One region of the Ruoffia tabacinasalis genome, then DNA from elsewhere that is predicted to be linked to it. Evidence: predicted binding sites of a transcription regulator. Region 1 holds the regulator's gene; the other holds the start of a gene.

Evidence for each region. The regulator LexA, encoded in region 1, represses DNA repair genes until DNA is damaged. The targets are predictions, from matches to a motif close to CNAACANNTGTTNG.
Region 2: the regulator LexA is predicted to act here: its motif matches at 3,854-3,867, upstream of ACFO5Y_RS06005 (Y-family DNA polymerase).

Annotation. Positions count from the first base shown of each region.
Region 1 is NZ_JBHSHQ010000050.1:60,445-68,213, forward strand. It holds gene ACFO5Y_RS08780 (SDR family NAD(P)-dependent oxidoreductase) at 1-182, shown strand, start outside; gene ACFO5Y_RS08785 (LapA family protein) at 183-593, shown strand; gene recJ (single-stranded-DNA-specific exonuclease RecJ) at 599-2,932, shown strand; gene ACFO5Y_RS08795 (adenine phosphoribosyltransferase) at 2,941-3,453, shown strand; gene lexA (transcriptional repressor LexA) at 3,537-4,154, opposite strand; gene ACFO5Y_RS08805 (DUF896 domain-containing protein) at 4,243-4,491, shown strand; gene ACFO5Y_RS08810 (YneF family protein) at 4,564-4,776, shown strand; gene ACFO5Y_RS08815 (ABC transporter ATP-binding protein) at 5,140-6,894, shown strand; gene ACFO5Y_RS08820 (ABC transporter ATP-binding protein) at 6,897-7,769, shown strand, end outside.
Region 2 is NZ_JBHSHQ010000035.1:67,078-74,846, reverse strand. It holds gene aroD (type I 3-dehydroquinate dehydratase) at 1-135, shown strand, start outside; gene ACFO5Y_RS06020 (Ldh family oxidoreductase) at 174-1,283, opposite strand; gene ACFO5Y_RS06015 (DUF5960 family protein) at 1,746-2,036, opposite strand; gene ACFO5Y_RS06010 (DUF2642 domain-containing protein) at 2,026-2,394, opposite strand; gene ACFO5Y_RS06005 (Y-family DNA polymerase) at 2,391-3,815, opposite strand; gene ACFO5Y_RS06000 (3'-5' exonuclease) at 3,966-4,517, shown strand; gene ACFO5Y_RS05995 (hypothetical protein) at 4,638-5,135, shown strand; gene ACFO5Y_RS05990 (TVP38/TMEM64 family protein) at 5,371-5,997, shown strand; gene ACFO5Y_RS05985 (hypothetical protein) at 6,024-6,476, opposite strand; gene thiD (bifunctional hydroxymethylpyrimidine kinase/phosphomethylpyrimidine kinase) at 6,867-7,685, opposite strand; gene thiE (thiamine phosphate synthase) at 7,699-7,769, opposite strand, start outside.

The DNA.
Region 1 (7,769 bases):
CATTTGCATTAAATCCACAAAAGTTAGCTAAAGATGTGACTAAACATTTAAAACCATCACGTCGCAAAAGAGAGTTAAATCGTCCCCGTTATTATCATTTTATTGATATACTATATAAAGTGTTTCCAAGTATTGGAGATAAATTAGCAGGAGAAATGTTAAATTTCAAGGAGGATAATTAGATGAAAGAACAATGGAAAGTTATTGCGATTATTATGTTACTAATCTTAGTAGTCGTTTTTGCATTACAAAATACAAATGTTGTTGGAATTGATTTCTTTTTCACTCAATTTGAAGTATCACTTGTCTTAGTTGTATTATTCAGTATTTTGGTTGGAGTTATCATTGGAATGATTGCATCAATGTCTGCGATTCAATCAAACAGAAAGAAAAATAAAGAATTAGAAAAACAATTATCAAAAGAGAAACATAATCACTCAAATACTGCGATTGAAAAAGATGCAACAATTGCTGAATTACGCAGTAAGGTCGAAGAACAAGAGCGTGTTTCACGTAATACAATTTCTGTAGAAACAGAAGAAAAACCAGAATTAAATGAAGATGTAGCAACTGATACAACAGAGGAAGTGTAATATTCGTGAAGTTCAATATGGCACAGTTTGATTGGCAAATCAGACCAGAGTTTAATAGAGACGCTTCCAAAAGTATTTCAGACAATAATGAAACAACATTTAGTTCAACTTTTTTACGCCTATGTTCAATTAGAGGTATCACAAGTACAGAAGAGTTAATTGAGAAAACAAATCAAAAACCTCAACTTTATCATGATCCTTTTTTACTATTTGAGATGGACAAAACAATCGAACGCATTCAAAAAGCGATTGAAGAATTTGAACCGATATTAATCTATGGAGATTATGATGCAGATGGTATTACCAGTACATTGATAATGTATGAGACTTTAGAGACTATTGGGGCCAATGTCCATTATTATTTACCAAACCGCTTAACGGACGGTTATGGGCCAAATAAAGCACGTTGGAGTGAGTTGGTTGACGAATTAGATATTCGATTAATCATTACTGTTGATAATGGTGTGGCTGGTTTTGAAGCTGTGGATGCAATGAATGATATAGGTGTGGATTGTATTATTACTGATCACCATGAATTACAAAGTGAATTACCGAATGCATTCTCAATTATTCATCCAAAACATCCTTCAGGTCAATATCCTTTCCCAGAATTAAGTGGGGCAGGGGTTGCTTTGAAAGTAGTCAGTGCCTTGTTAGGTGAAGTTCCGACAGAAGCAGTTGAATTGGCAGCAATCGGTACGGTGGCAGATATGGTGTCTTTAACGGATGAAAACCGAACAATCGTATTAAGTGGATTGACTCTAATTAAAGATTCAATGCGCGTTGGTTTACAATTATTATTACAAAATGAAAAAGTTAATTTAGATAACTTAACGAGTGAGACAATTGGCTTTATTATCGGCCCACGTTTGAATGCGGTAGGTCGATTAGGTGATCCGACGCCGGGCTTAGAGTTATTGAAAACATTAGATATTTCTGAAGCGGAATCGTTATTAGAAATAGTGAATGAAAAAAATCGTGAAAGAAAATCTATCACCGAAAACATTACTAGAGAAATTGAAAATCGTATGGCTCAGTATGAATCGATTCCAAATATTATTATTGAAGCAGATAAAGATTGGCCTGCCGGAGTCTTAGGGATTGCTGCAAGTCGTTTGGTTAAAAAATACCAAAGACCAGCGATTGTCTTCCAATACATAGAAGAGAAAAAGCAATATAAAGGAAGTTCAAGAAGTGTCTCTAAGATAAATATCTTCGAAGAACTCGTTAAACAAAATGAGTACCTGACTCACTTCGGTGGACATAGTCAAGCAGCAGGGTTAACGATTGATGAAGAGAATTGGGAAGACTTTAAACAAAGCATTCACAAAAGTTTTGAGCACTATACTGAATTACTAAACGAACCTGAGCCAATTGTGATTGATATGCCGTTAAGCGTGAATGAAATGACGATTGACTTTATTAATGAAGTGAATTTATTAGGACCTTTCGGTACGGATAATCCTAAACCGCAATTTATGGTCAAGGATGCTCATATTAATACAATCAGATTTATTGGTGCAGATAAAAATCATGTCAAGCTAGCCCTTAAACAAACGAATAGCCAAGCCGAATTACAAGCCATAGGCTTTGGTAAGGCAGAGCAAGCTGAAGGGTTAGAGAACGGCAGTGTTGTGTCTGTCGTCGGTGAGTTAGATATTAACGAATGGAATGGGAATCGTCTTCCACAGTTAATGCTGAAAGATATGGGTGTCAATGGTTCTCAATGGTTAGATTATCGCTCAAGTAAGATTCATAAAGATTTGTTAAGTATAGACAAAGCCTTATATGTATTCTCCCATCAACCAATTGCAGATTATATGACCAAGCAATTGAATGGTGCACCCGTTGTATTATATGAGAATGTCTCTGAAGTTAATTTAGCCCAATATAATAACCTCATCGTAATGGAACCACCCATTCAATTACAACAACTGAAAGAGATAGTGAATGCGCAAGCTTGGTCGAAAGTCTATCTAGGATCATTTGTTCAGGAATCGAAATATATGGCAGGCATTCCTACTCGAGAAGAATTTATTAATCTGTATAAATATGTCTTTGCCAAGCAAGAATTCACATATAAGACAGAATTCGAAAGTATAACAAAATCATTAAATTTACACCCTGTAAAATTAAAAGGGATGTTTTTGATGTTTTTGGAAGCAGAATTTGTTACAATTAAGAATGGTCGGTTAGAGTTTAATAAAGATGCAACAAATAATAAAATTGATTTACCTCATTTAAAGACATTTATTCAATATGAAAGTGAATATAAGTCAGAGGCTTTATTAAATTATCAGCCGTTAGACGCTATTAAAGATTATTTTGAAGGGAATTAAATAACTAAATGAACTTAAACGATTATATTGCTTCAATCGAAGATTATCCAAAGGAAGGTGTAACGTTTCGCGATATTACACCATTAATGGCAAATGGACCTGCTTTTGCGCAAGCAACACAAGAAATTGTGGACTATGCAAGAGAAGTAGGGGCTGAAGTTGCTGTTGGACCTGAAGCGCGTGGGTTTATCGTGGGATGTCCTGTTGCTTACGCAATGGAAATTGGCTTTGCGCCAGTTCGTAAAAAAGGGAAATTACCTCGTGAAATCATTGAAGTAGAATACGAACTTGAATATGGTACTGACGTATTAACGATGCATAAAGATGCAATTACACCTGGTCAAAAAGTTGTCATTATCGATGATTTATTAGCAACAGGTGGTACGGTTAAAGCTACAATCGACTTAGTTGAAAAACTAGGTGGAGAAGTTGTAGGAATTGCATTCTTAATTGAATTGAAAGAATTAAACGGTAGAGAAAAAATTGAAGGTTATAACTATAAAGCTTTAATGCAATACTAATATCTACTCTTTACTTTAAAATTCAAAAAAATCCGAACTCTACTATAGTGTTCGGATTTCGTTTTAATTAATATATTTTAAATCTAAAATTCACGGTATAAGCTAATAACTTTACCTAATATTTGGACTGAGTTTAAAATAATGTCATCCATAGCGTCATTTTCGGGACGTAAAATATAGTGATCAGACTGTTTGTAAAAAGTCTTACAAGTTGCTTCGTCATCATCAGTCAAAGCGACAACGATATCACCATTATTAGCAGAAGGTTGGCGACGAACTGTAATTAAATCACCATTGAAGATACCGGCATTGATCATACTTTCACCGTCAATTTGGAGCATGAATAAATCATTGCTATCAAAATGTTCTAAATTAGGTGGAATTGGATAATAATCAACGGCCTCTTCAATTGCTAAGATAGGCGCACCGGCAGCAACGCGACCAAGTAAAGGGATATCCTTTCTTGAAATACCCAAAGCTTCAAGCGCAATTGGCGTCAGTTCTAACGCACGTGTCTTACTCGCGTCACGGACTAAGTAACCTTTGCCTTCTAATCGAGAAAGATGACCATGAACAGTAGATGTCGAAGCTAATCCAACTTCTGCTCCAATTTCTCTGACAGTTGGCGGGTATCCATTAGAGTCAATTGCTTTATATATACAATCAAGTATATTTAATTGTTTTGCTGATATTGATTTCATAATTTCAACTCTTTCGTTTTTATTGTTTTTAGTATAGCATTTATAATAACGCTTAGCAAACAAATGTTCGTAGTAAAGGAGTGATTATATGTTAAGTAAGGATAAGATCAAACGCATCAACGAATTGTCTAAAAAGAACAAAGCAGGGACAATCACTGAAGAAGAATCGATTGAAAGAAAAAACCTGCACAAAGAATACATTCAAAGTATGAGAGATAGCATTGGTGCTCAAATTGAGGGAATTAAAGTCGTTGATCCTGAAGGGGAAGACTTAACTCCTAATAAAGTTAAAGAGATTCAAAAAGAACGTGGCTTACATAATAGAGACAACGAATAATTTTCTCTAGTCAACACAATGATTATTTAGTATTATTGTATTACATGAAGTTTAGAAGAGAGGTGTAGTTAAATGGCAACTTGGATATGGTTAGTTATCGTATTTATTGCATTAATTATTGGTTTTGTCGCTGGTTTCTTCCTATCAAGAAAGTATATGATGGATTACTTTAAGGAAAATCCACCGATCGACGAGAGAATGATTTCTCAAATGATGGCCCAAATGGGTCAAAAACCATCTAAAAAGAAAGTTCAACAAATTATGAACTCAATGAAACAGCGTTAATATAATGCTAGTAGGGGTTATCCGATTTTTTCGGATGGCTCCTGTTTTTTATTTTTTTAGATGGAATTAAACCTAAGGCAACAAAGTAGCAGCAAAAATATATTTTGATTTTGAAGCCAGTCTAATTAAATATGCATGACAATTTTAAAAGTGTTATAATACTTGGACTGTTCTCAATAGATAAGGTGCAAAAGATTTGCTTCAGTAAATTGGCTATGGTATGTTTTATGCTACTAACAGCGGTTGTATCAAGGCTTTTTTAGTTAAAAGTTAAGTTTTTGAGAAGAAAATGATAGCTTTATTTTGAGAGGCAAGGGGTATGACGCGTCTCTCTTTTTTATATTTTAGGATGGGGTGAATTGTATGGATATGTTTGGAAAACTGGGTTGGTTTTTTAAACAAGAAAGAAAAGCGTATATTTTTGGAATATCAATGTTAATTCTATTGAGTGTGATGACTGCGCTTGTGCCAATGATTATTGGTATCATCATAGATAATATGGCAGCCGGTACAATAACAGGAAGTCAGTTGGTGACTTGGAGTGTGGTTCTTGTTGTTATAGCGATTGTTCAATATGTGATGCGTTACGTATGGCGTACGAAGATTTTTGGAACATCAGCTAAACTGGAAAAGATATTAAGAGCAAGATTGTTCACCCATTTTACACAAATGGACTCGATATTCTTTCAAAAATATCGTACCGGAGATTTAATGGCGAGAACAACGAATGATTTGAACTCAATTCGTATGGTGGCTGGGGGAGGTATTTTAACCTTAGTTGACTCTTTATCTCAAGGATTACTTACATTGTTCATGATGTTTTTCTTTGTAGATTGGCGATTAACTTTAGTGTCGATTATACCCATTCCTTTGTTAACGATTTTAATTCGATTTGTTGGTCGTAAACTTCATTATCACTCACGAAAATCTCAAGCAGCTTTCTCTTCAATGAACGATAAAGTTCAAGAGAGTGTTACGGGCATGAAAGTAATTAAAACGTTTGGTGAAGAAGAGTTAGATATTGAAGACTTTAAGAAAATGACCACAAATGTTGTTGATCGAAACCAAAAAGTTTATTTATTTGATGCTGCGTTTAGACCTGCAAGTCAACTAATTATGGGTGCAGCTACGATTTTAGGTGTATTCTTTGGTGGTTTTCTCGTTTCACAAGGAGAAATTACCATTGGTTTATTAGTTGCTTTTATCAGTTATGTGACTCGTTTACAGTGGCCGATGATTGCGATCGGGCGTTTATTTAATATTTTAGAACGTGGTTCAGCAAGTTATGACCGTATTTTAGAAATTCTAAATGAAAAAAGTACGATTATTGAAGAACCGGATGCATTGAGTCAATCTATCTCTGGTGATATCCATATAGATATTGATGAATTTGCTTACCCAGACGATGAGGAAGAGGCTTCCTTACGTGATATTGATATTCACATTAAACAAGGAAACACACTTGGAATTGTTGGACGTACTGGTTCAGGTAAGACGTCATTATTTAAATTACTTTTACGTGATTATGACCAATTTAAAGGCGATATCACTTTTAATGGAATTTCGATTAAAGATTATCAATTAGATAGTTTATTAGCGAATATAGGTTACGTTCCACAAGATAATTTCTTATTCTCAACGACTGTTCGTGACAATATTCGTTTTGCGAATATGGATACGACAGATAAAGAAGTGGAAGATATTGCCAAAGTGACAAGTGTTCATGAAGATATATTAGGCTTTAGTGAAGGCTATGATACGCTCGTAGGTGAACGTGGAGTGGCTTTATCTGGAGGACAAAAACAACGTATCTCTATGGCGAGAGCGATGTTAATTAATCCAGAATTATTGATATTAGATGATTCACTTTCAGCCGTGGACGCTAAAACTGAAGAAGCAATTCTAAATTCAATTAAAGAAACACGTGAAGATAAATCAACAATTATTTCTGCCCATCGTTTAAGTAGTGTGATGCATGCGGATGAGATTGTTGTGCTTGATGAAGGTCAAATTGTTGAACGTGGAACACATGCGGAATTAATTAATAATAATGGTTGGTACCAAGAAATGTATGAACACCAACAATTAGAATTAAGCTCTGAAATGGAAGAGGTGTAATAATGGCAAGTAAAGTTCAACATGAATCAGCTTGGGCAAGAAAAATGTCCATGAGAGAGCAGTTTACTGTAACGAAACGTATCTTTGCTTTCGCAAAACCATATTGGAAGACATTCTTAGTTGCTATTTTATTTACATCTGTCACAGTAGCTGTTTCTGTTATTATGCCAAGAGTGATTCAAACATTTATTGATGATCATTTGACACATTTAGACGTTACTGTGCAAATAGCAACAACTTTTGCTTTAACCTATGGTTTTTTACTCCTATTACAAGGTGTATCTAATTATTTATCAACGTATTTATTCAATATGGCTGCTGAAAAGACAGTGGAAAACGTACGAGATACAATATTTACTAAAATTAATACGTTAGGCATGCGTTACTTTGACCAAACACCTGGTGGATCGATAGTTTCTCGCGTAACAAATGATACAGAAACGTTGAAAAACTTTTGGAATACATTCTATGCATTGTTTGAAGGGGTTGTAACGGTCATTTCAGTATTCATTGGGATGTATTTAATGAATCCAAGTATGGCAATGTTATTCTTAATCTTTGTCCCAATTATGATTGGAATTATTTGGTATTACCAAAGTTACAGTTCTCAAGTATATCGCTCAATGCGTGAGAATTTAAGTCGGTTAAATACTAAAATTAACGAATCTATTCTAGGAATGAATGTTATTCAACATTTCCGTCAAGAGAAACGAATTATTGATGAATTTGATGACCAAAATGAAAAGCACTTTGGTGCGCGTTACCAAATGGTTAAAATGAATGCACTGCTTTTAATGAGTGTGATTAGTTTCTTAGAAGGCTTATCTTTAGCTTTAGTAATCTACTTCTTAGGTAGACAATACTTAAATGGTATT
Region 2 (7,769 bases), on a different contig from region 1:
TTGGGCATGATTAGTCGCTTATCTGGTGAAGTATTTGGCTCTGCAGCAACTTTCGGTTCTTTAGGAAAAGCATCTGCTCCCGGTCAAATGGCTGTCGAAGATTTAGCAGTCTCTTTAAAAAATTTGAGTTTATAAAAAGAAGGGGAGCAACCCATGCTCCCCTTCTTTAGTGTTTATTCAAATGGTAATTTGTAATCTGTCCAGCCTAATTCATCGCGAATAGCGATCATTTCTTGTTGCACCCCTTCATTTAGAGGTAAGCCTGTATCTTTACGCTCTAACCACACAAGGTGTTCTTTTTCACCGGCAGTATAAATGCGATCTTCACCTGGCGCCACTTCTGAATTTCTTAAAGCTCTTAAGATATCTCCGGCTGTCTTCTTGAAGCTGTCTAAACCAACGAAAGCTTCGGTATCAATAGCAATAAAGAAATGTCCTAGATGGAATTTCTGTTTCTCGCCATTTTCCCCAATACCTGATAACATATGCAAGAAGTTTCCTTGTTGTAGGGCAGCTGATAATACTTCTACAAAGGTTGCATAACCATAACCTTTATATCCAGCGAGTTCTTCACCGATACCCCCAAGTGGTGCTAGCGCTGCTTGACCATTAACTAACGCTTCTAGAATTTCAGGCGAGTCAGTCATTGCTTTTCCGTCACGACCAATCACCATTCCTGCAGGTGTATCTTGACCAATACGTGCGTAATATTCAATCTTTCCACGTTGACTAATTGAAGTCGCACAGTCTAATGAAAATGGAAAATCCTCATCGGTTGGGAAACCGAGTGTGAGTGGGTTAGTTCCTAACATATTTTCTACACCGAAAGTAGGCGCAATCGAAGGGCGCGCATTTGTTCCGGTCATGCCGATACAACCTGCTTTTGCGGCCATATCTGTGTAATAACCCGCAATTCCGTAGTGAGTTGAGTTTCGAACCGCAACCATACCCATTCCAAACTCTTTCGCTTTATCAATCGCCATCTGCATGGCTTTATACCCAATCACTTGTCCCATCCCATCATGTCCGTCCACAACCGCTGTTGTCGGTGTTTCACGAACAACTTCAAAATTTGTCTCCGGATGTTGAATACCTGCCTTAATTCGATCAAGATAAATTGGTTTAAAGCGATTTACCCCATGTGATTCAATCCCTTTGCGGTCAGACGCAAGTAGCACATCTGTACAAATATCCGCATCTTCTTCTGGAATCCCATAAGCCATAAAGACATCTTTAACAAACTTCGTTACCCATTCCCATTCAACAGTAAAAGTTTGACCCATTTTCTATTCCTCCTAGTATTTTAACTGGTTTTGTAAACGTTTCCTGATAACTTAAAATTAGCATATTCAAGTTTAAATAACAAGGAATTTATAAAAAGTATTTATAGTAGATAGAAAAATAATTTGTAAATGCAGAAACAGAAGGATTCGCCAGCTCGCGCACCTGAGCTGGCGAATCAAGACAAACTTCACCAGCTCGCGCACCTGAGCTGGCGAATCAAGTCGAACTTCACCAGCTCGCGCATCTGAGCTGGCGAATCAAGTCGAACTTCACCAGCTCGCGCATCTGAGCTGGCGAATCCAGGCCAACTCCACCAGCTCGTCCACCCGAGCTGGCGAATCACCGCAGCTTCCCGACCCAACCCCCGAAAAGCACAACAAAAGCGACAAAGTATCAAGATAATAAGATACTTTGTCGCTTATATTATTTTTATGAGAAGCTGAGCTGCATTAAAGTGACATTTAAAAGGGTGAGGTGTGTCGGATATATTCATAAATGCGGACTTGCGAATTGTTTTCTTGCATCTTCACTCTGAAGATAAAGTAATGATTTTTATTATCTTTTGATTTCATGGCGGGGAGTTTAAAGTAATTGGTTTGCGACTCATTCATAGTAAAAAGAATGTCATCGACCATAAATGTTAAAGGGATGACCAAATTTGAATAAGCATTAAAATCTTGTTCAAATCGCATAAAGTTCTCGCTGAAATAATCGAATTGAACACTACTATTCTGTATGTTTCTAGAATCCATCGTCCAATTCCTCCTCTAATTTGATTGATATAATGTGTTTGATAGATATAAAGTAGTGAGCATCCTCACTTTGCACGCCAACTTGATCTGCTTGTACGGAATCGATTTTCCCGCGTATTTCTTTAGACTTTTCGTCTTGTATGATTTGGAAAATACCAGGTAGCCTTTGCAGGTATAATTGGTTGAGTAAGAGAAGTTTCTCGCCTAAAGGGAGCGATTGGCTAAAATCAATCGTCTCGACTTCAGTTGTGAGTGCGGTGGTGTGTTCTGATAGGAAAAATCCTATCCATTTTGCCATCTTCCGGTCTTGGTAGTTACGAGCAGAACGGTAAGGAAGATAGCTTCGATCAACTGTCATGCTAACCCATCCAAGCCACCAGCACCACCTGCCGCATGGCCACCGATAAGTTGGCTACACGCTTTACTTCTGGAGTTTTCTTTAAGTACGGTTGCACGCTGCACGGATAAGAAGCCAAATCGTTCGCGAACATCATCAATTGTTTTTTCAAGGGTTTCTTCTTTCTCAACTTGTTCAAAATTATCAAATAAAGATATAAAAGCATATTTCTCATCGACAAAATTATTATAGCGAACAGCGATATTTCGAACGGCACCGCCATTATATTTTGAACGAAAAAGACTGATGACATGTCCGATGAGCACTTTTGTATTTTGAGTGGGGTCGACTTTTCTTTGAACATGAATGGATGACCGTTCAGCAGTGTGAGAGAAGCCAACAGATATTGCCACACTGGTTGTCTTTTTATGAGCTTTACGCAAACGGATAGCTACTTGCTCGGCCATTTCGCTTAAGACGAGTTCGATATCAGATTGCTTATAATAATCTTTGTGCAGAACTTGTGAGTTACCTAAACCTTTGGATTTGGCTTTATAAGGGTAACGCACATCACTTTCATCCACTCCGTTAGCATGAAACCAGAGTTGCAGACCAATAACACCAAACTCTTGTTTGAGTAGCTCAGGGTTACTGTTAGCTAAATCTCTAATAGAGTAAATTTTCATTCGTTCAAGACGAATGGCTGTTCGCCGACCGATTCCCCAAAAGTCAGTGAGTTTTTTAATGTTCCAGACTTTCGTTTCAACATCTTCATAAGACCAATTAGCGCGCATATTGGGGTTGTATTTTGCTTCATTGTCCAGAGCTAATTTAGCAAGAAGAGGGTTTGCGTTACTCATACCGACTGTTGAAAAAACGCCAGTTGCTTTCCAAATTTCTCGTTGAATTTGTTCGGAAATTCCATCGAGTTTAGCACGGCGAGAGATATTTTTTCGCTTGGCAAAATAATCTAGCGAACGTGTTAAATCAATGAAACTTTCATCAATAGAGTAGGGCAGAATTTCCTCCTTAGGTGCATAATTTTGGAGAATGTCATGAATAATCATATTTTTCTCAATATATAAGCTCATTCTTGGAGGAACAATGAGTGTTTTTCGTGCCCAACTCTCAATAAAGCGAACATACTCACGATTTATTGGTAAATTTTGTCGTTTAGCGACATAGTAATTGAACCGTCGTGTCTGAATATTAAAAGGTAAATCATAGCTTCTACCTACATTATCCTTTCCGAAAACTTTTTTAAACGTTGGTGAAGAGGCGAGGATCAAGCCGTTCGCATTGTCTGCTCGACTCATCACGCATAAAGAAGTATAGAGAGGGTGGAGCCCACGTTCCACGCACTCAACGCTGGCGTAAAAGGATTTCATATCAATGAAAGCTATGTCAGATTTAGGTTCTTTATCATACTGAATGTTTCCCATTATAATCCTCCTTTTGATAAAACCTTGAGTCTATTATACGAACAAATGTTCGCATAAGCAAGTGGAATATTTTAAAACTTGTGACTTGACGAGCGGTAAGAAGTGTATATACTGATATGGAGATTAAGATTATAAGGAAGGGGTTATTCAATGGAATATGTTGCATTTGACTTTGAAACAGCTAACGGTCAGCGGTGGTCAGCCTGTTCGCTTGGGGCAGTAAAAGTTGTTGACGGAATTATGGTTAGACATTTTTATGAATTAATTGATCCACTGACATCTTTTGCACCGAACAATATTCGTATTCACGGAATAACACCCGAACAAGTTCAAGGAAAACCGGCGTATCATGAAGTTATTGGTCGGTTTCAAGAATTCGTGGGAGACGCGCCAGTTGTGAGTCACACTCAATTTGACCGAGGCGTGATTCGATCAGCCAATGAAAAATTCAGACTCCCGGAGTTAGGCATGGATTATTTTGATTCTTGTCAGTTGGCCCGTAATTTATGGCGCGGAAAGCTTTCAAGTTTCAGTTTAAAATCTTTATGCCAGCAAATAAAATTTGAATTTAATCATCATAATGCTCTTGAAGATGCGCGAGCTGCTGCTTATGTCATCCACGCTTTAACGATGTATTCGAAGACGCAGACCGTGGAGGATTTGTTGAAGGCAGGAAATGTGAAGCAGTTTTATAGATTGTAGAACCAAAACAGACTCTAACTGGGTCTGGTTTTTAAAAGTCTAATTATGTAAGCGGTTCATTGATTAACCTGACAGTCTTTGGTATAATATAAATAACATTTATGAATAAGGAGAGATTTTATGGATAAGCTAAAAAAACTACTCGTTTCATTTGTCATGTTATCGTTATTAACCCTCTCACCTACTAGTGCTCAAGCTGTAGCTACCTCAATGGATGATGTTGCAGAAGCAATCAAAGACGAATATCAGGAAATTGTGTTAGGTACTGCGAAAGAATATAAAGATAGTGATTATGAAATTATTAAATATGAAGATATTATGCGTGAACGTAATGGTATGACTGACGTTCAACATACCTTTTATGCAACGGTGCAACAATATGACGAAGCGGAAGACTTAGATATGGCATATGGTTTAGTGATGCGTAACGACGATCTAGATACAGCTTACTTTGTCTTTTTTCCTACGCTTCCTGACAGTCGATTAATGGACGGTGATGATATTGATTTATATGGAACACTTCATGGATTATATACTTATGACACGGTTATGGGCGGAACAAAGACAGTTCCAGTCTTACTTGTACATAAAGTTCTTGTAGAAGGTATAGATTATTAATATAAAACCCAACCTCCCGCCATTCCTACCCGGATGGCCATTTTTTTTCCGAATTCACCCTAAAAATATCTGATGATTTATGATATGTTTATTATAGCGAAAAGAGAGCGTGACTCTCTTTTTTTATTGGGCGGATGATAAAATTTGGTCCTTTAGCCCTATGAAGTTTAGCTATAAATATAATACTGTAAAGTTAATAAAAGACGATTTGTTTCAATCAGAGAGGGTAGGTTTTATGGATATGGCACCACTGTCAAAAGATATTATGTTTTTCAAAAGAAATAAGCAAGTGTTAAAGTGGGTAGCCATTGTCGGAGCGGTGATTACGTTCATCATATTTGCCTATTTTTTCAAAATTGACTTATTTAATCATCCAGAAATTCTTCAAGAAAGACTCGAGAAAACTGGGGCATTCGCACCGATTGTCTTTTTCCTTCTATCTATCATCAATACCGTGTATCCAATCGTTCCCGGCGGGCTCGGGAGTGTGATTGCTTATGCCGCATTTGGGCCACTACTGGGCTTTATTTTGGCGTTTTCAGCGAATTTTCTCGGGTCATTGATATTATTTTGGTTGGCGAAACGCTTCGGGCAGCCAATTTTATATGCTTTTTTAGATGAAAAATTAGTTGAAAAAGGTTTGAGTTATTTAGATAGAGGTTATTACATTGAGTGGATACTTGCGGTGGTGCTTGCAGTACCAGGATTGCCGGATGAGTTATTCATCATGATCAGTGGCTTAAGTGATTTGACTTACAAGCGAATGGTCATCATCCAATTGATATTTAAACCGGTCACGATGTTTTTATTTATGGCCGGGGTGCACAATTTCTTAGGTTTACTCTCAAATTTATTCTCATAAAAGAAGCCAGGCGAGTGCCTGGCTTTTTATGTACGTGAAATTATTTGATGTACAGCGTCAAATTGTTCATTTGAAAAACGTAAACTGATAATCTCCTTTTCAAAAGAAAAATCAACAGTAAAATAATCATCCTCTTTTTCAATCTGACTCCCGATAACGTCGGTTAAAGCTTTACTTTTAGGAATCAAACCGGCGATGCCTCTTTTATTTGACTTATAATAGATAAAATCATTTGAAAGGCCTGACGTAAAAGGAATCGCAACAAAATTAATAGCGATTAAAATAAATAAGGCGTATTGAATAAAAGTCTCACCAAATTCGAATCCTACCTCAAGAAATACAATCGCAATAATTACAGGCGTTGCATAAAATAATCGCTGATGATTCTCGCGAATTTGTATCTGGCGAAAAGCATTGAATTGATGAAAAAGGGTGTAGCCCAAGAGGGCGATTAAAATTAAAATAATGATCGTTAACATGGAAAAGCAAACAACTCCTTTGTTTAGATATTATAACAGAAAATATATAGGAGCTGAGCAAGGTTAAGAAAGATGATCAGGCAAACTAATTTCAATCCCAAGAACACCATAGCGCGCTTGTTGCTCTAATGAATAATGAGCTTCCATATCTTCTGGAGAAGCAGCCTCCACATTATTAGAAGTATAGCCACATTCTAGTAAAGGAAGAGCCTGATATAGTTCCTCGAAAGAAGGGAACGGATGTAAAGCAATTACATCCGCCTGAATTTTTTGTGTTAAATCATTTGAGCACCAACTTGAACTTAGCGACGCTTTTCATCATTTAGACGGAGTTCAATCGTTTTTTGTCCCTGTTTAATCATATCAAAAGGTTCTGAGTTTAATTTCATCTCATATACGGTCATGATTATTCATCTCACTGTATTTAGAATGGATATCAAAGCCGTGGTCTAAAGGCCCAGAACCTTTACCTAAATCAAGTCCTGCTCTTAATGCGTTCGTTAAATAAGCTTTTGCGCGTTCAATAGAAGTAATTAAATCAAAATCTTTCGCTAAGTTAGAGGCGATAGCACTTGCTAAAGTACAACCTGTTCCATGAGCGTTTGGATTATCCACGCGTTCGCTTTCGAACCAATGAACCTTTCCTTCATGATACAGAACATCATTGGCATCCGTTTGACGGTGTCCACCCTTACAAAGGACAGCACAATGGTAAGTATCGCCAATATGCTTTGCAGCTGCGACCATGTCGTCATGGGTTTTAATTTTAAAGCCAGATAATGCTTCAGCTTCCTCGATATTTGGTGTGAGAACAGTCGCGATAGGGAGTAATTCTTGTTTCAGCGTCTCCGTAGCATCGGATTCCATCAAAGTAGAACCACTGGTTGCCACCATGACAGGATCTACTACGACTAAAGGCACGTCGTACTCATTTAATTTATCCGCAATGACTTTAATTAACGGCGCACTTGAGACCATTCCAATTTTAACCGCATCCGGGTAAATATCTGTGCACACAGCATCAAGCTGGGCAGCTAAAAATTCGGGCGTTGATTCTAAGACATCAGTGACACCTAAAGTATTTTGAGCAGTTAAAGCAGTAATCGCACTCATGCCATAAACCCCATGACTAATCATCGTCTTTAAGTCTGCTTGAATTCCAGCGCCTCCACTCGAATCGCTTCCGGCAATGGTTAATACAGTTTTCATACATGTTACCTCCTTAAAGTAAGTTTGAAACAGCTTCTTTTAAATTGTGTGCCGCTTCTTGAATATCATCTTGAGAAAAAATCG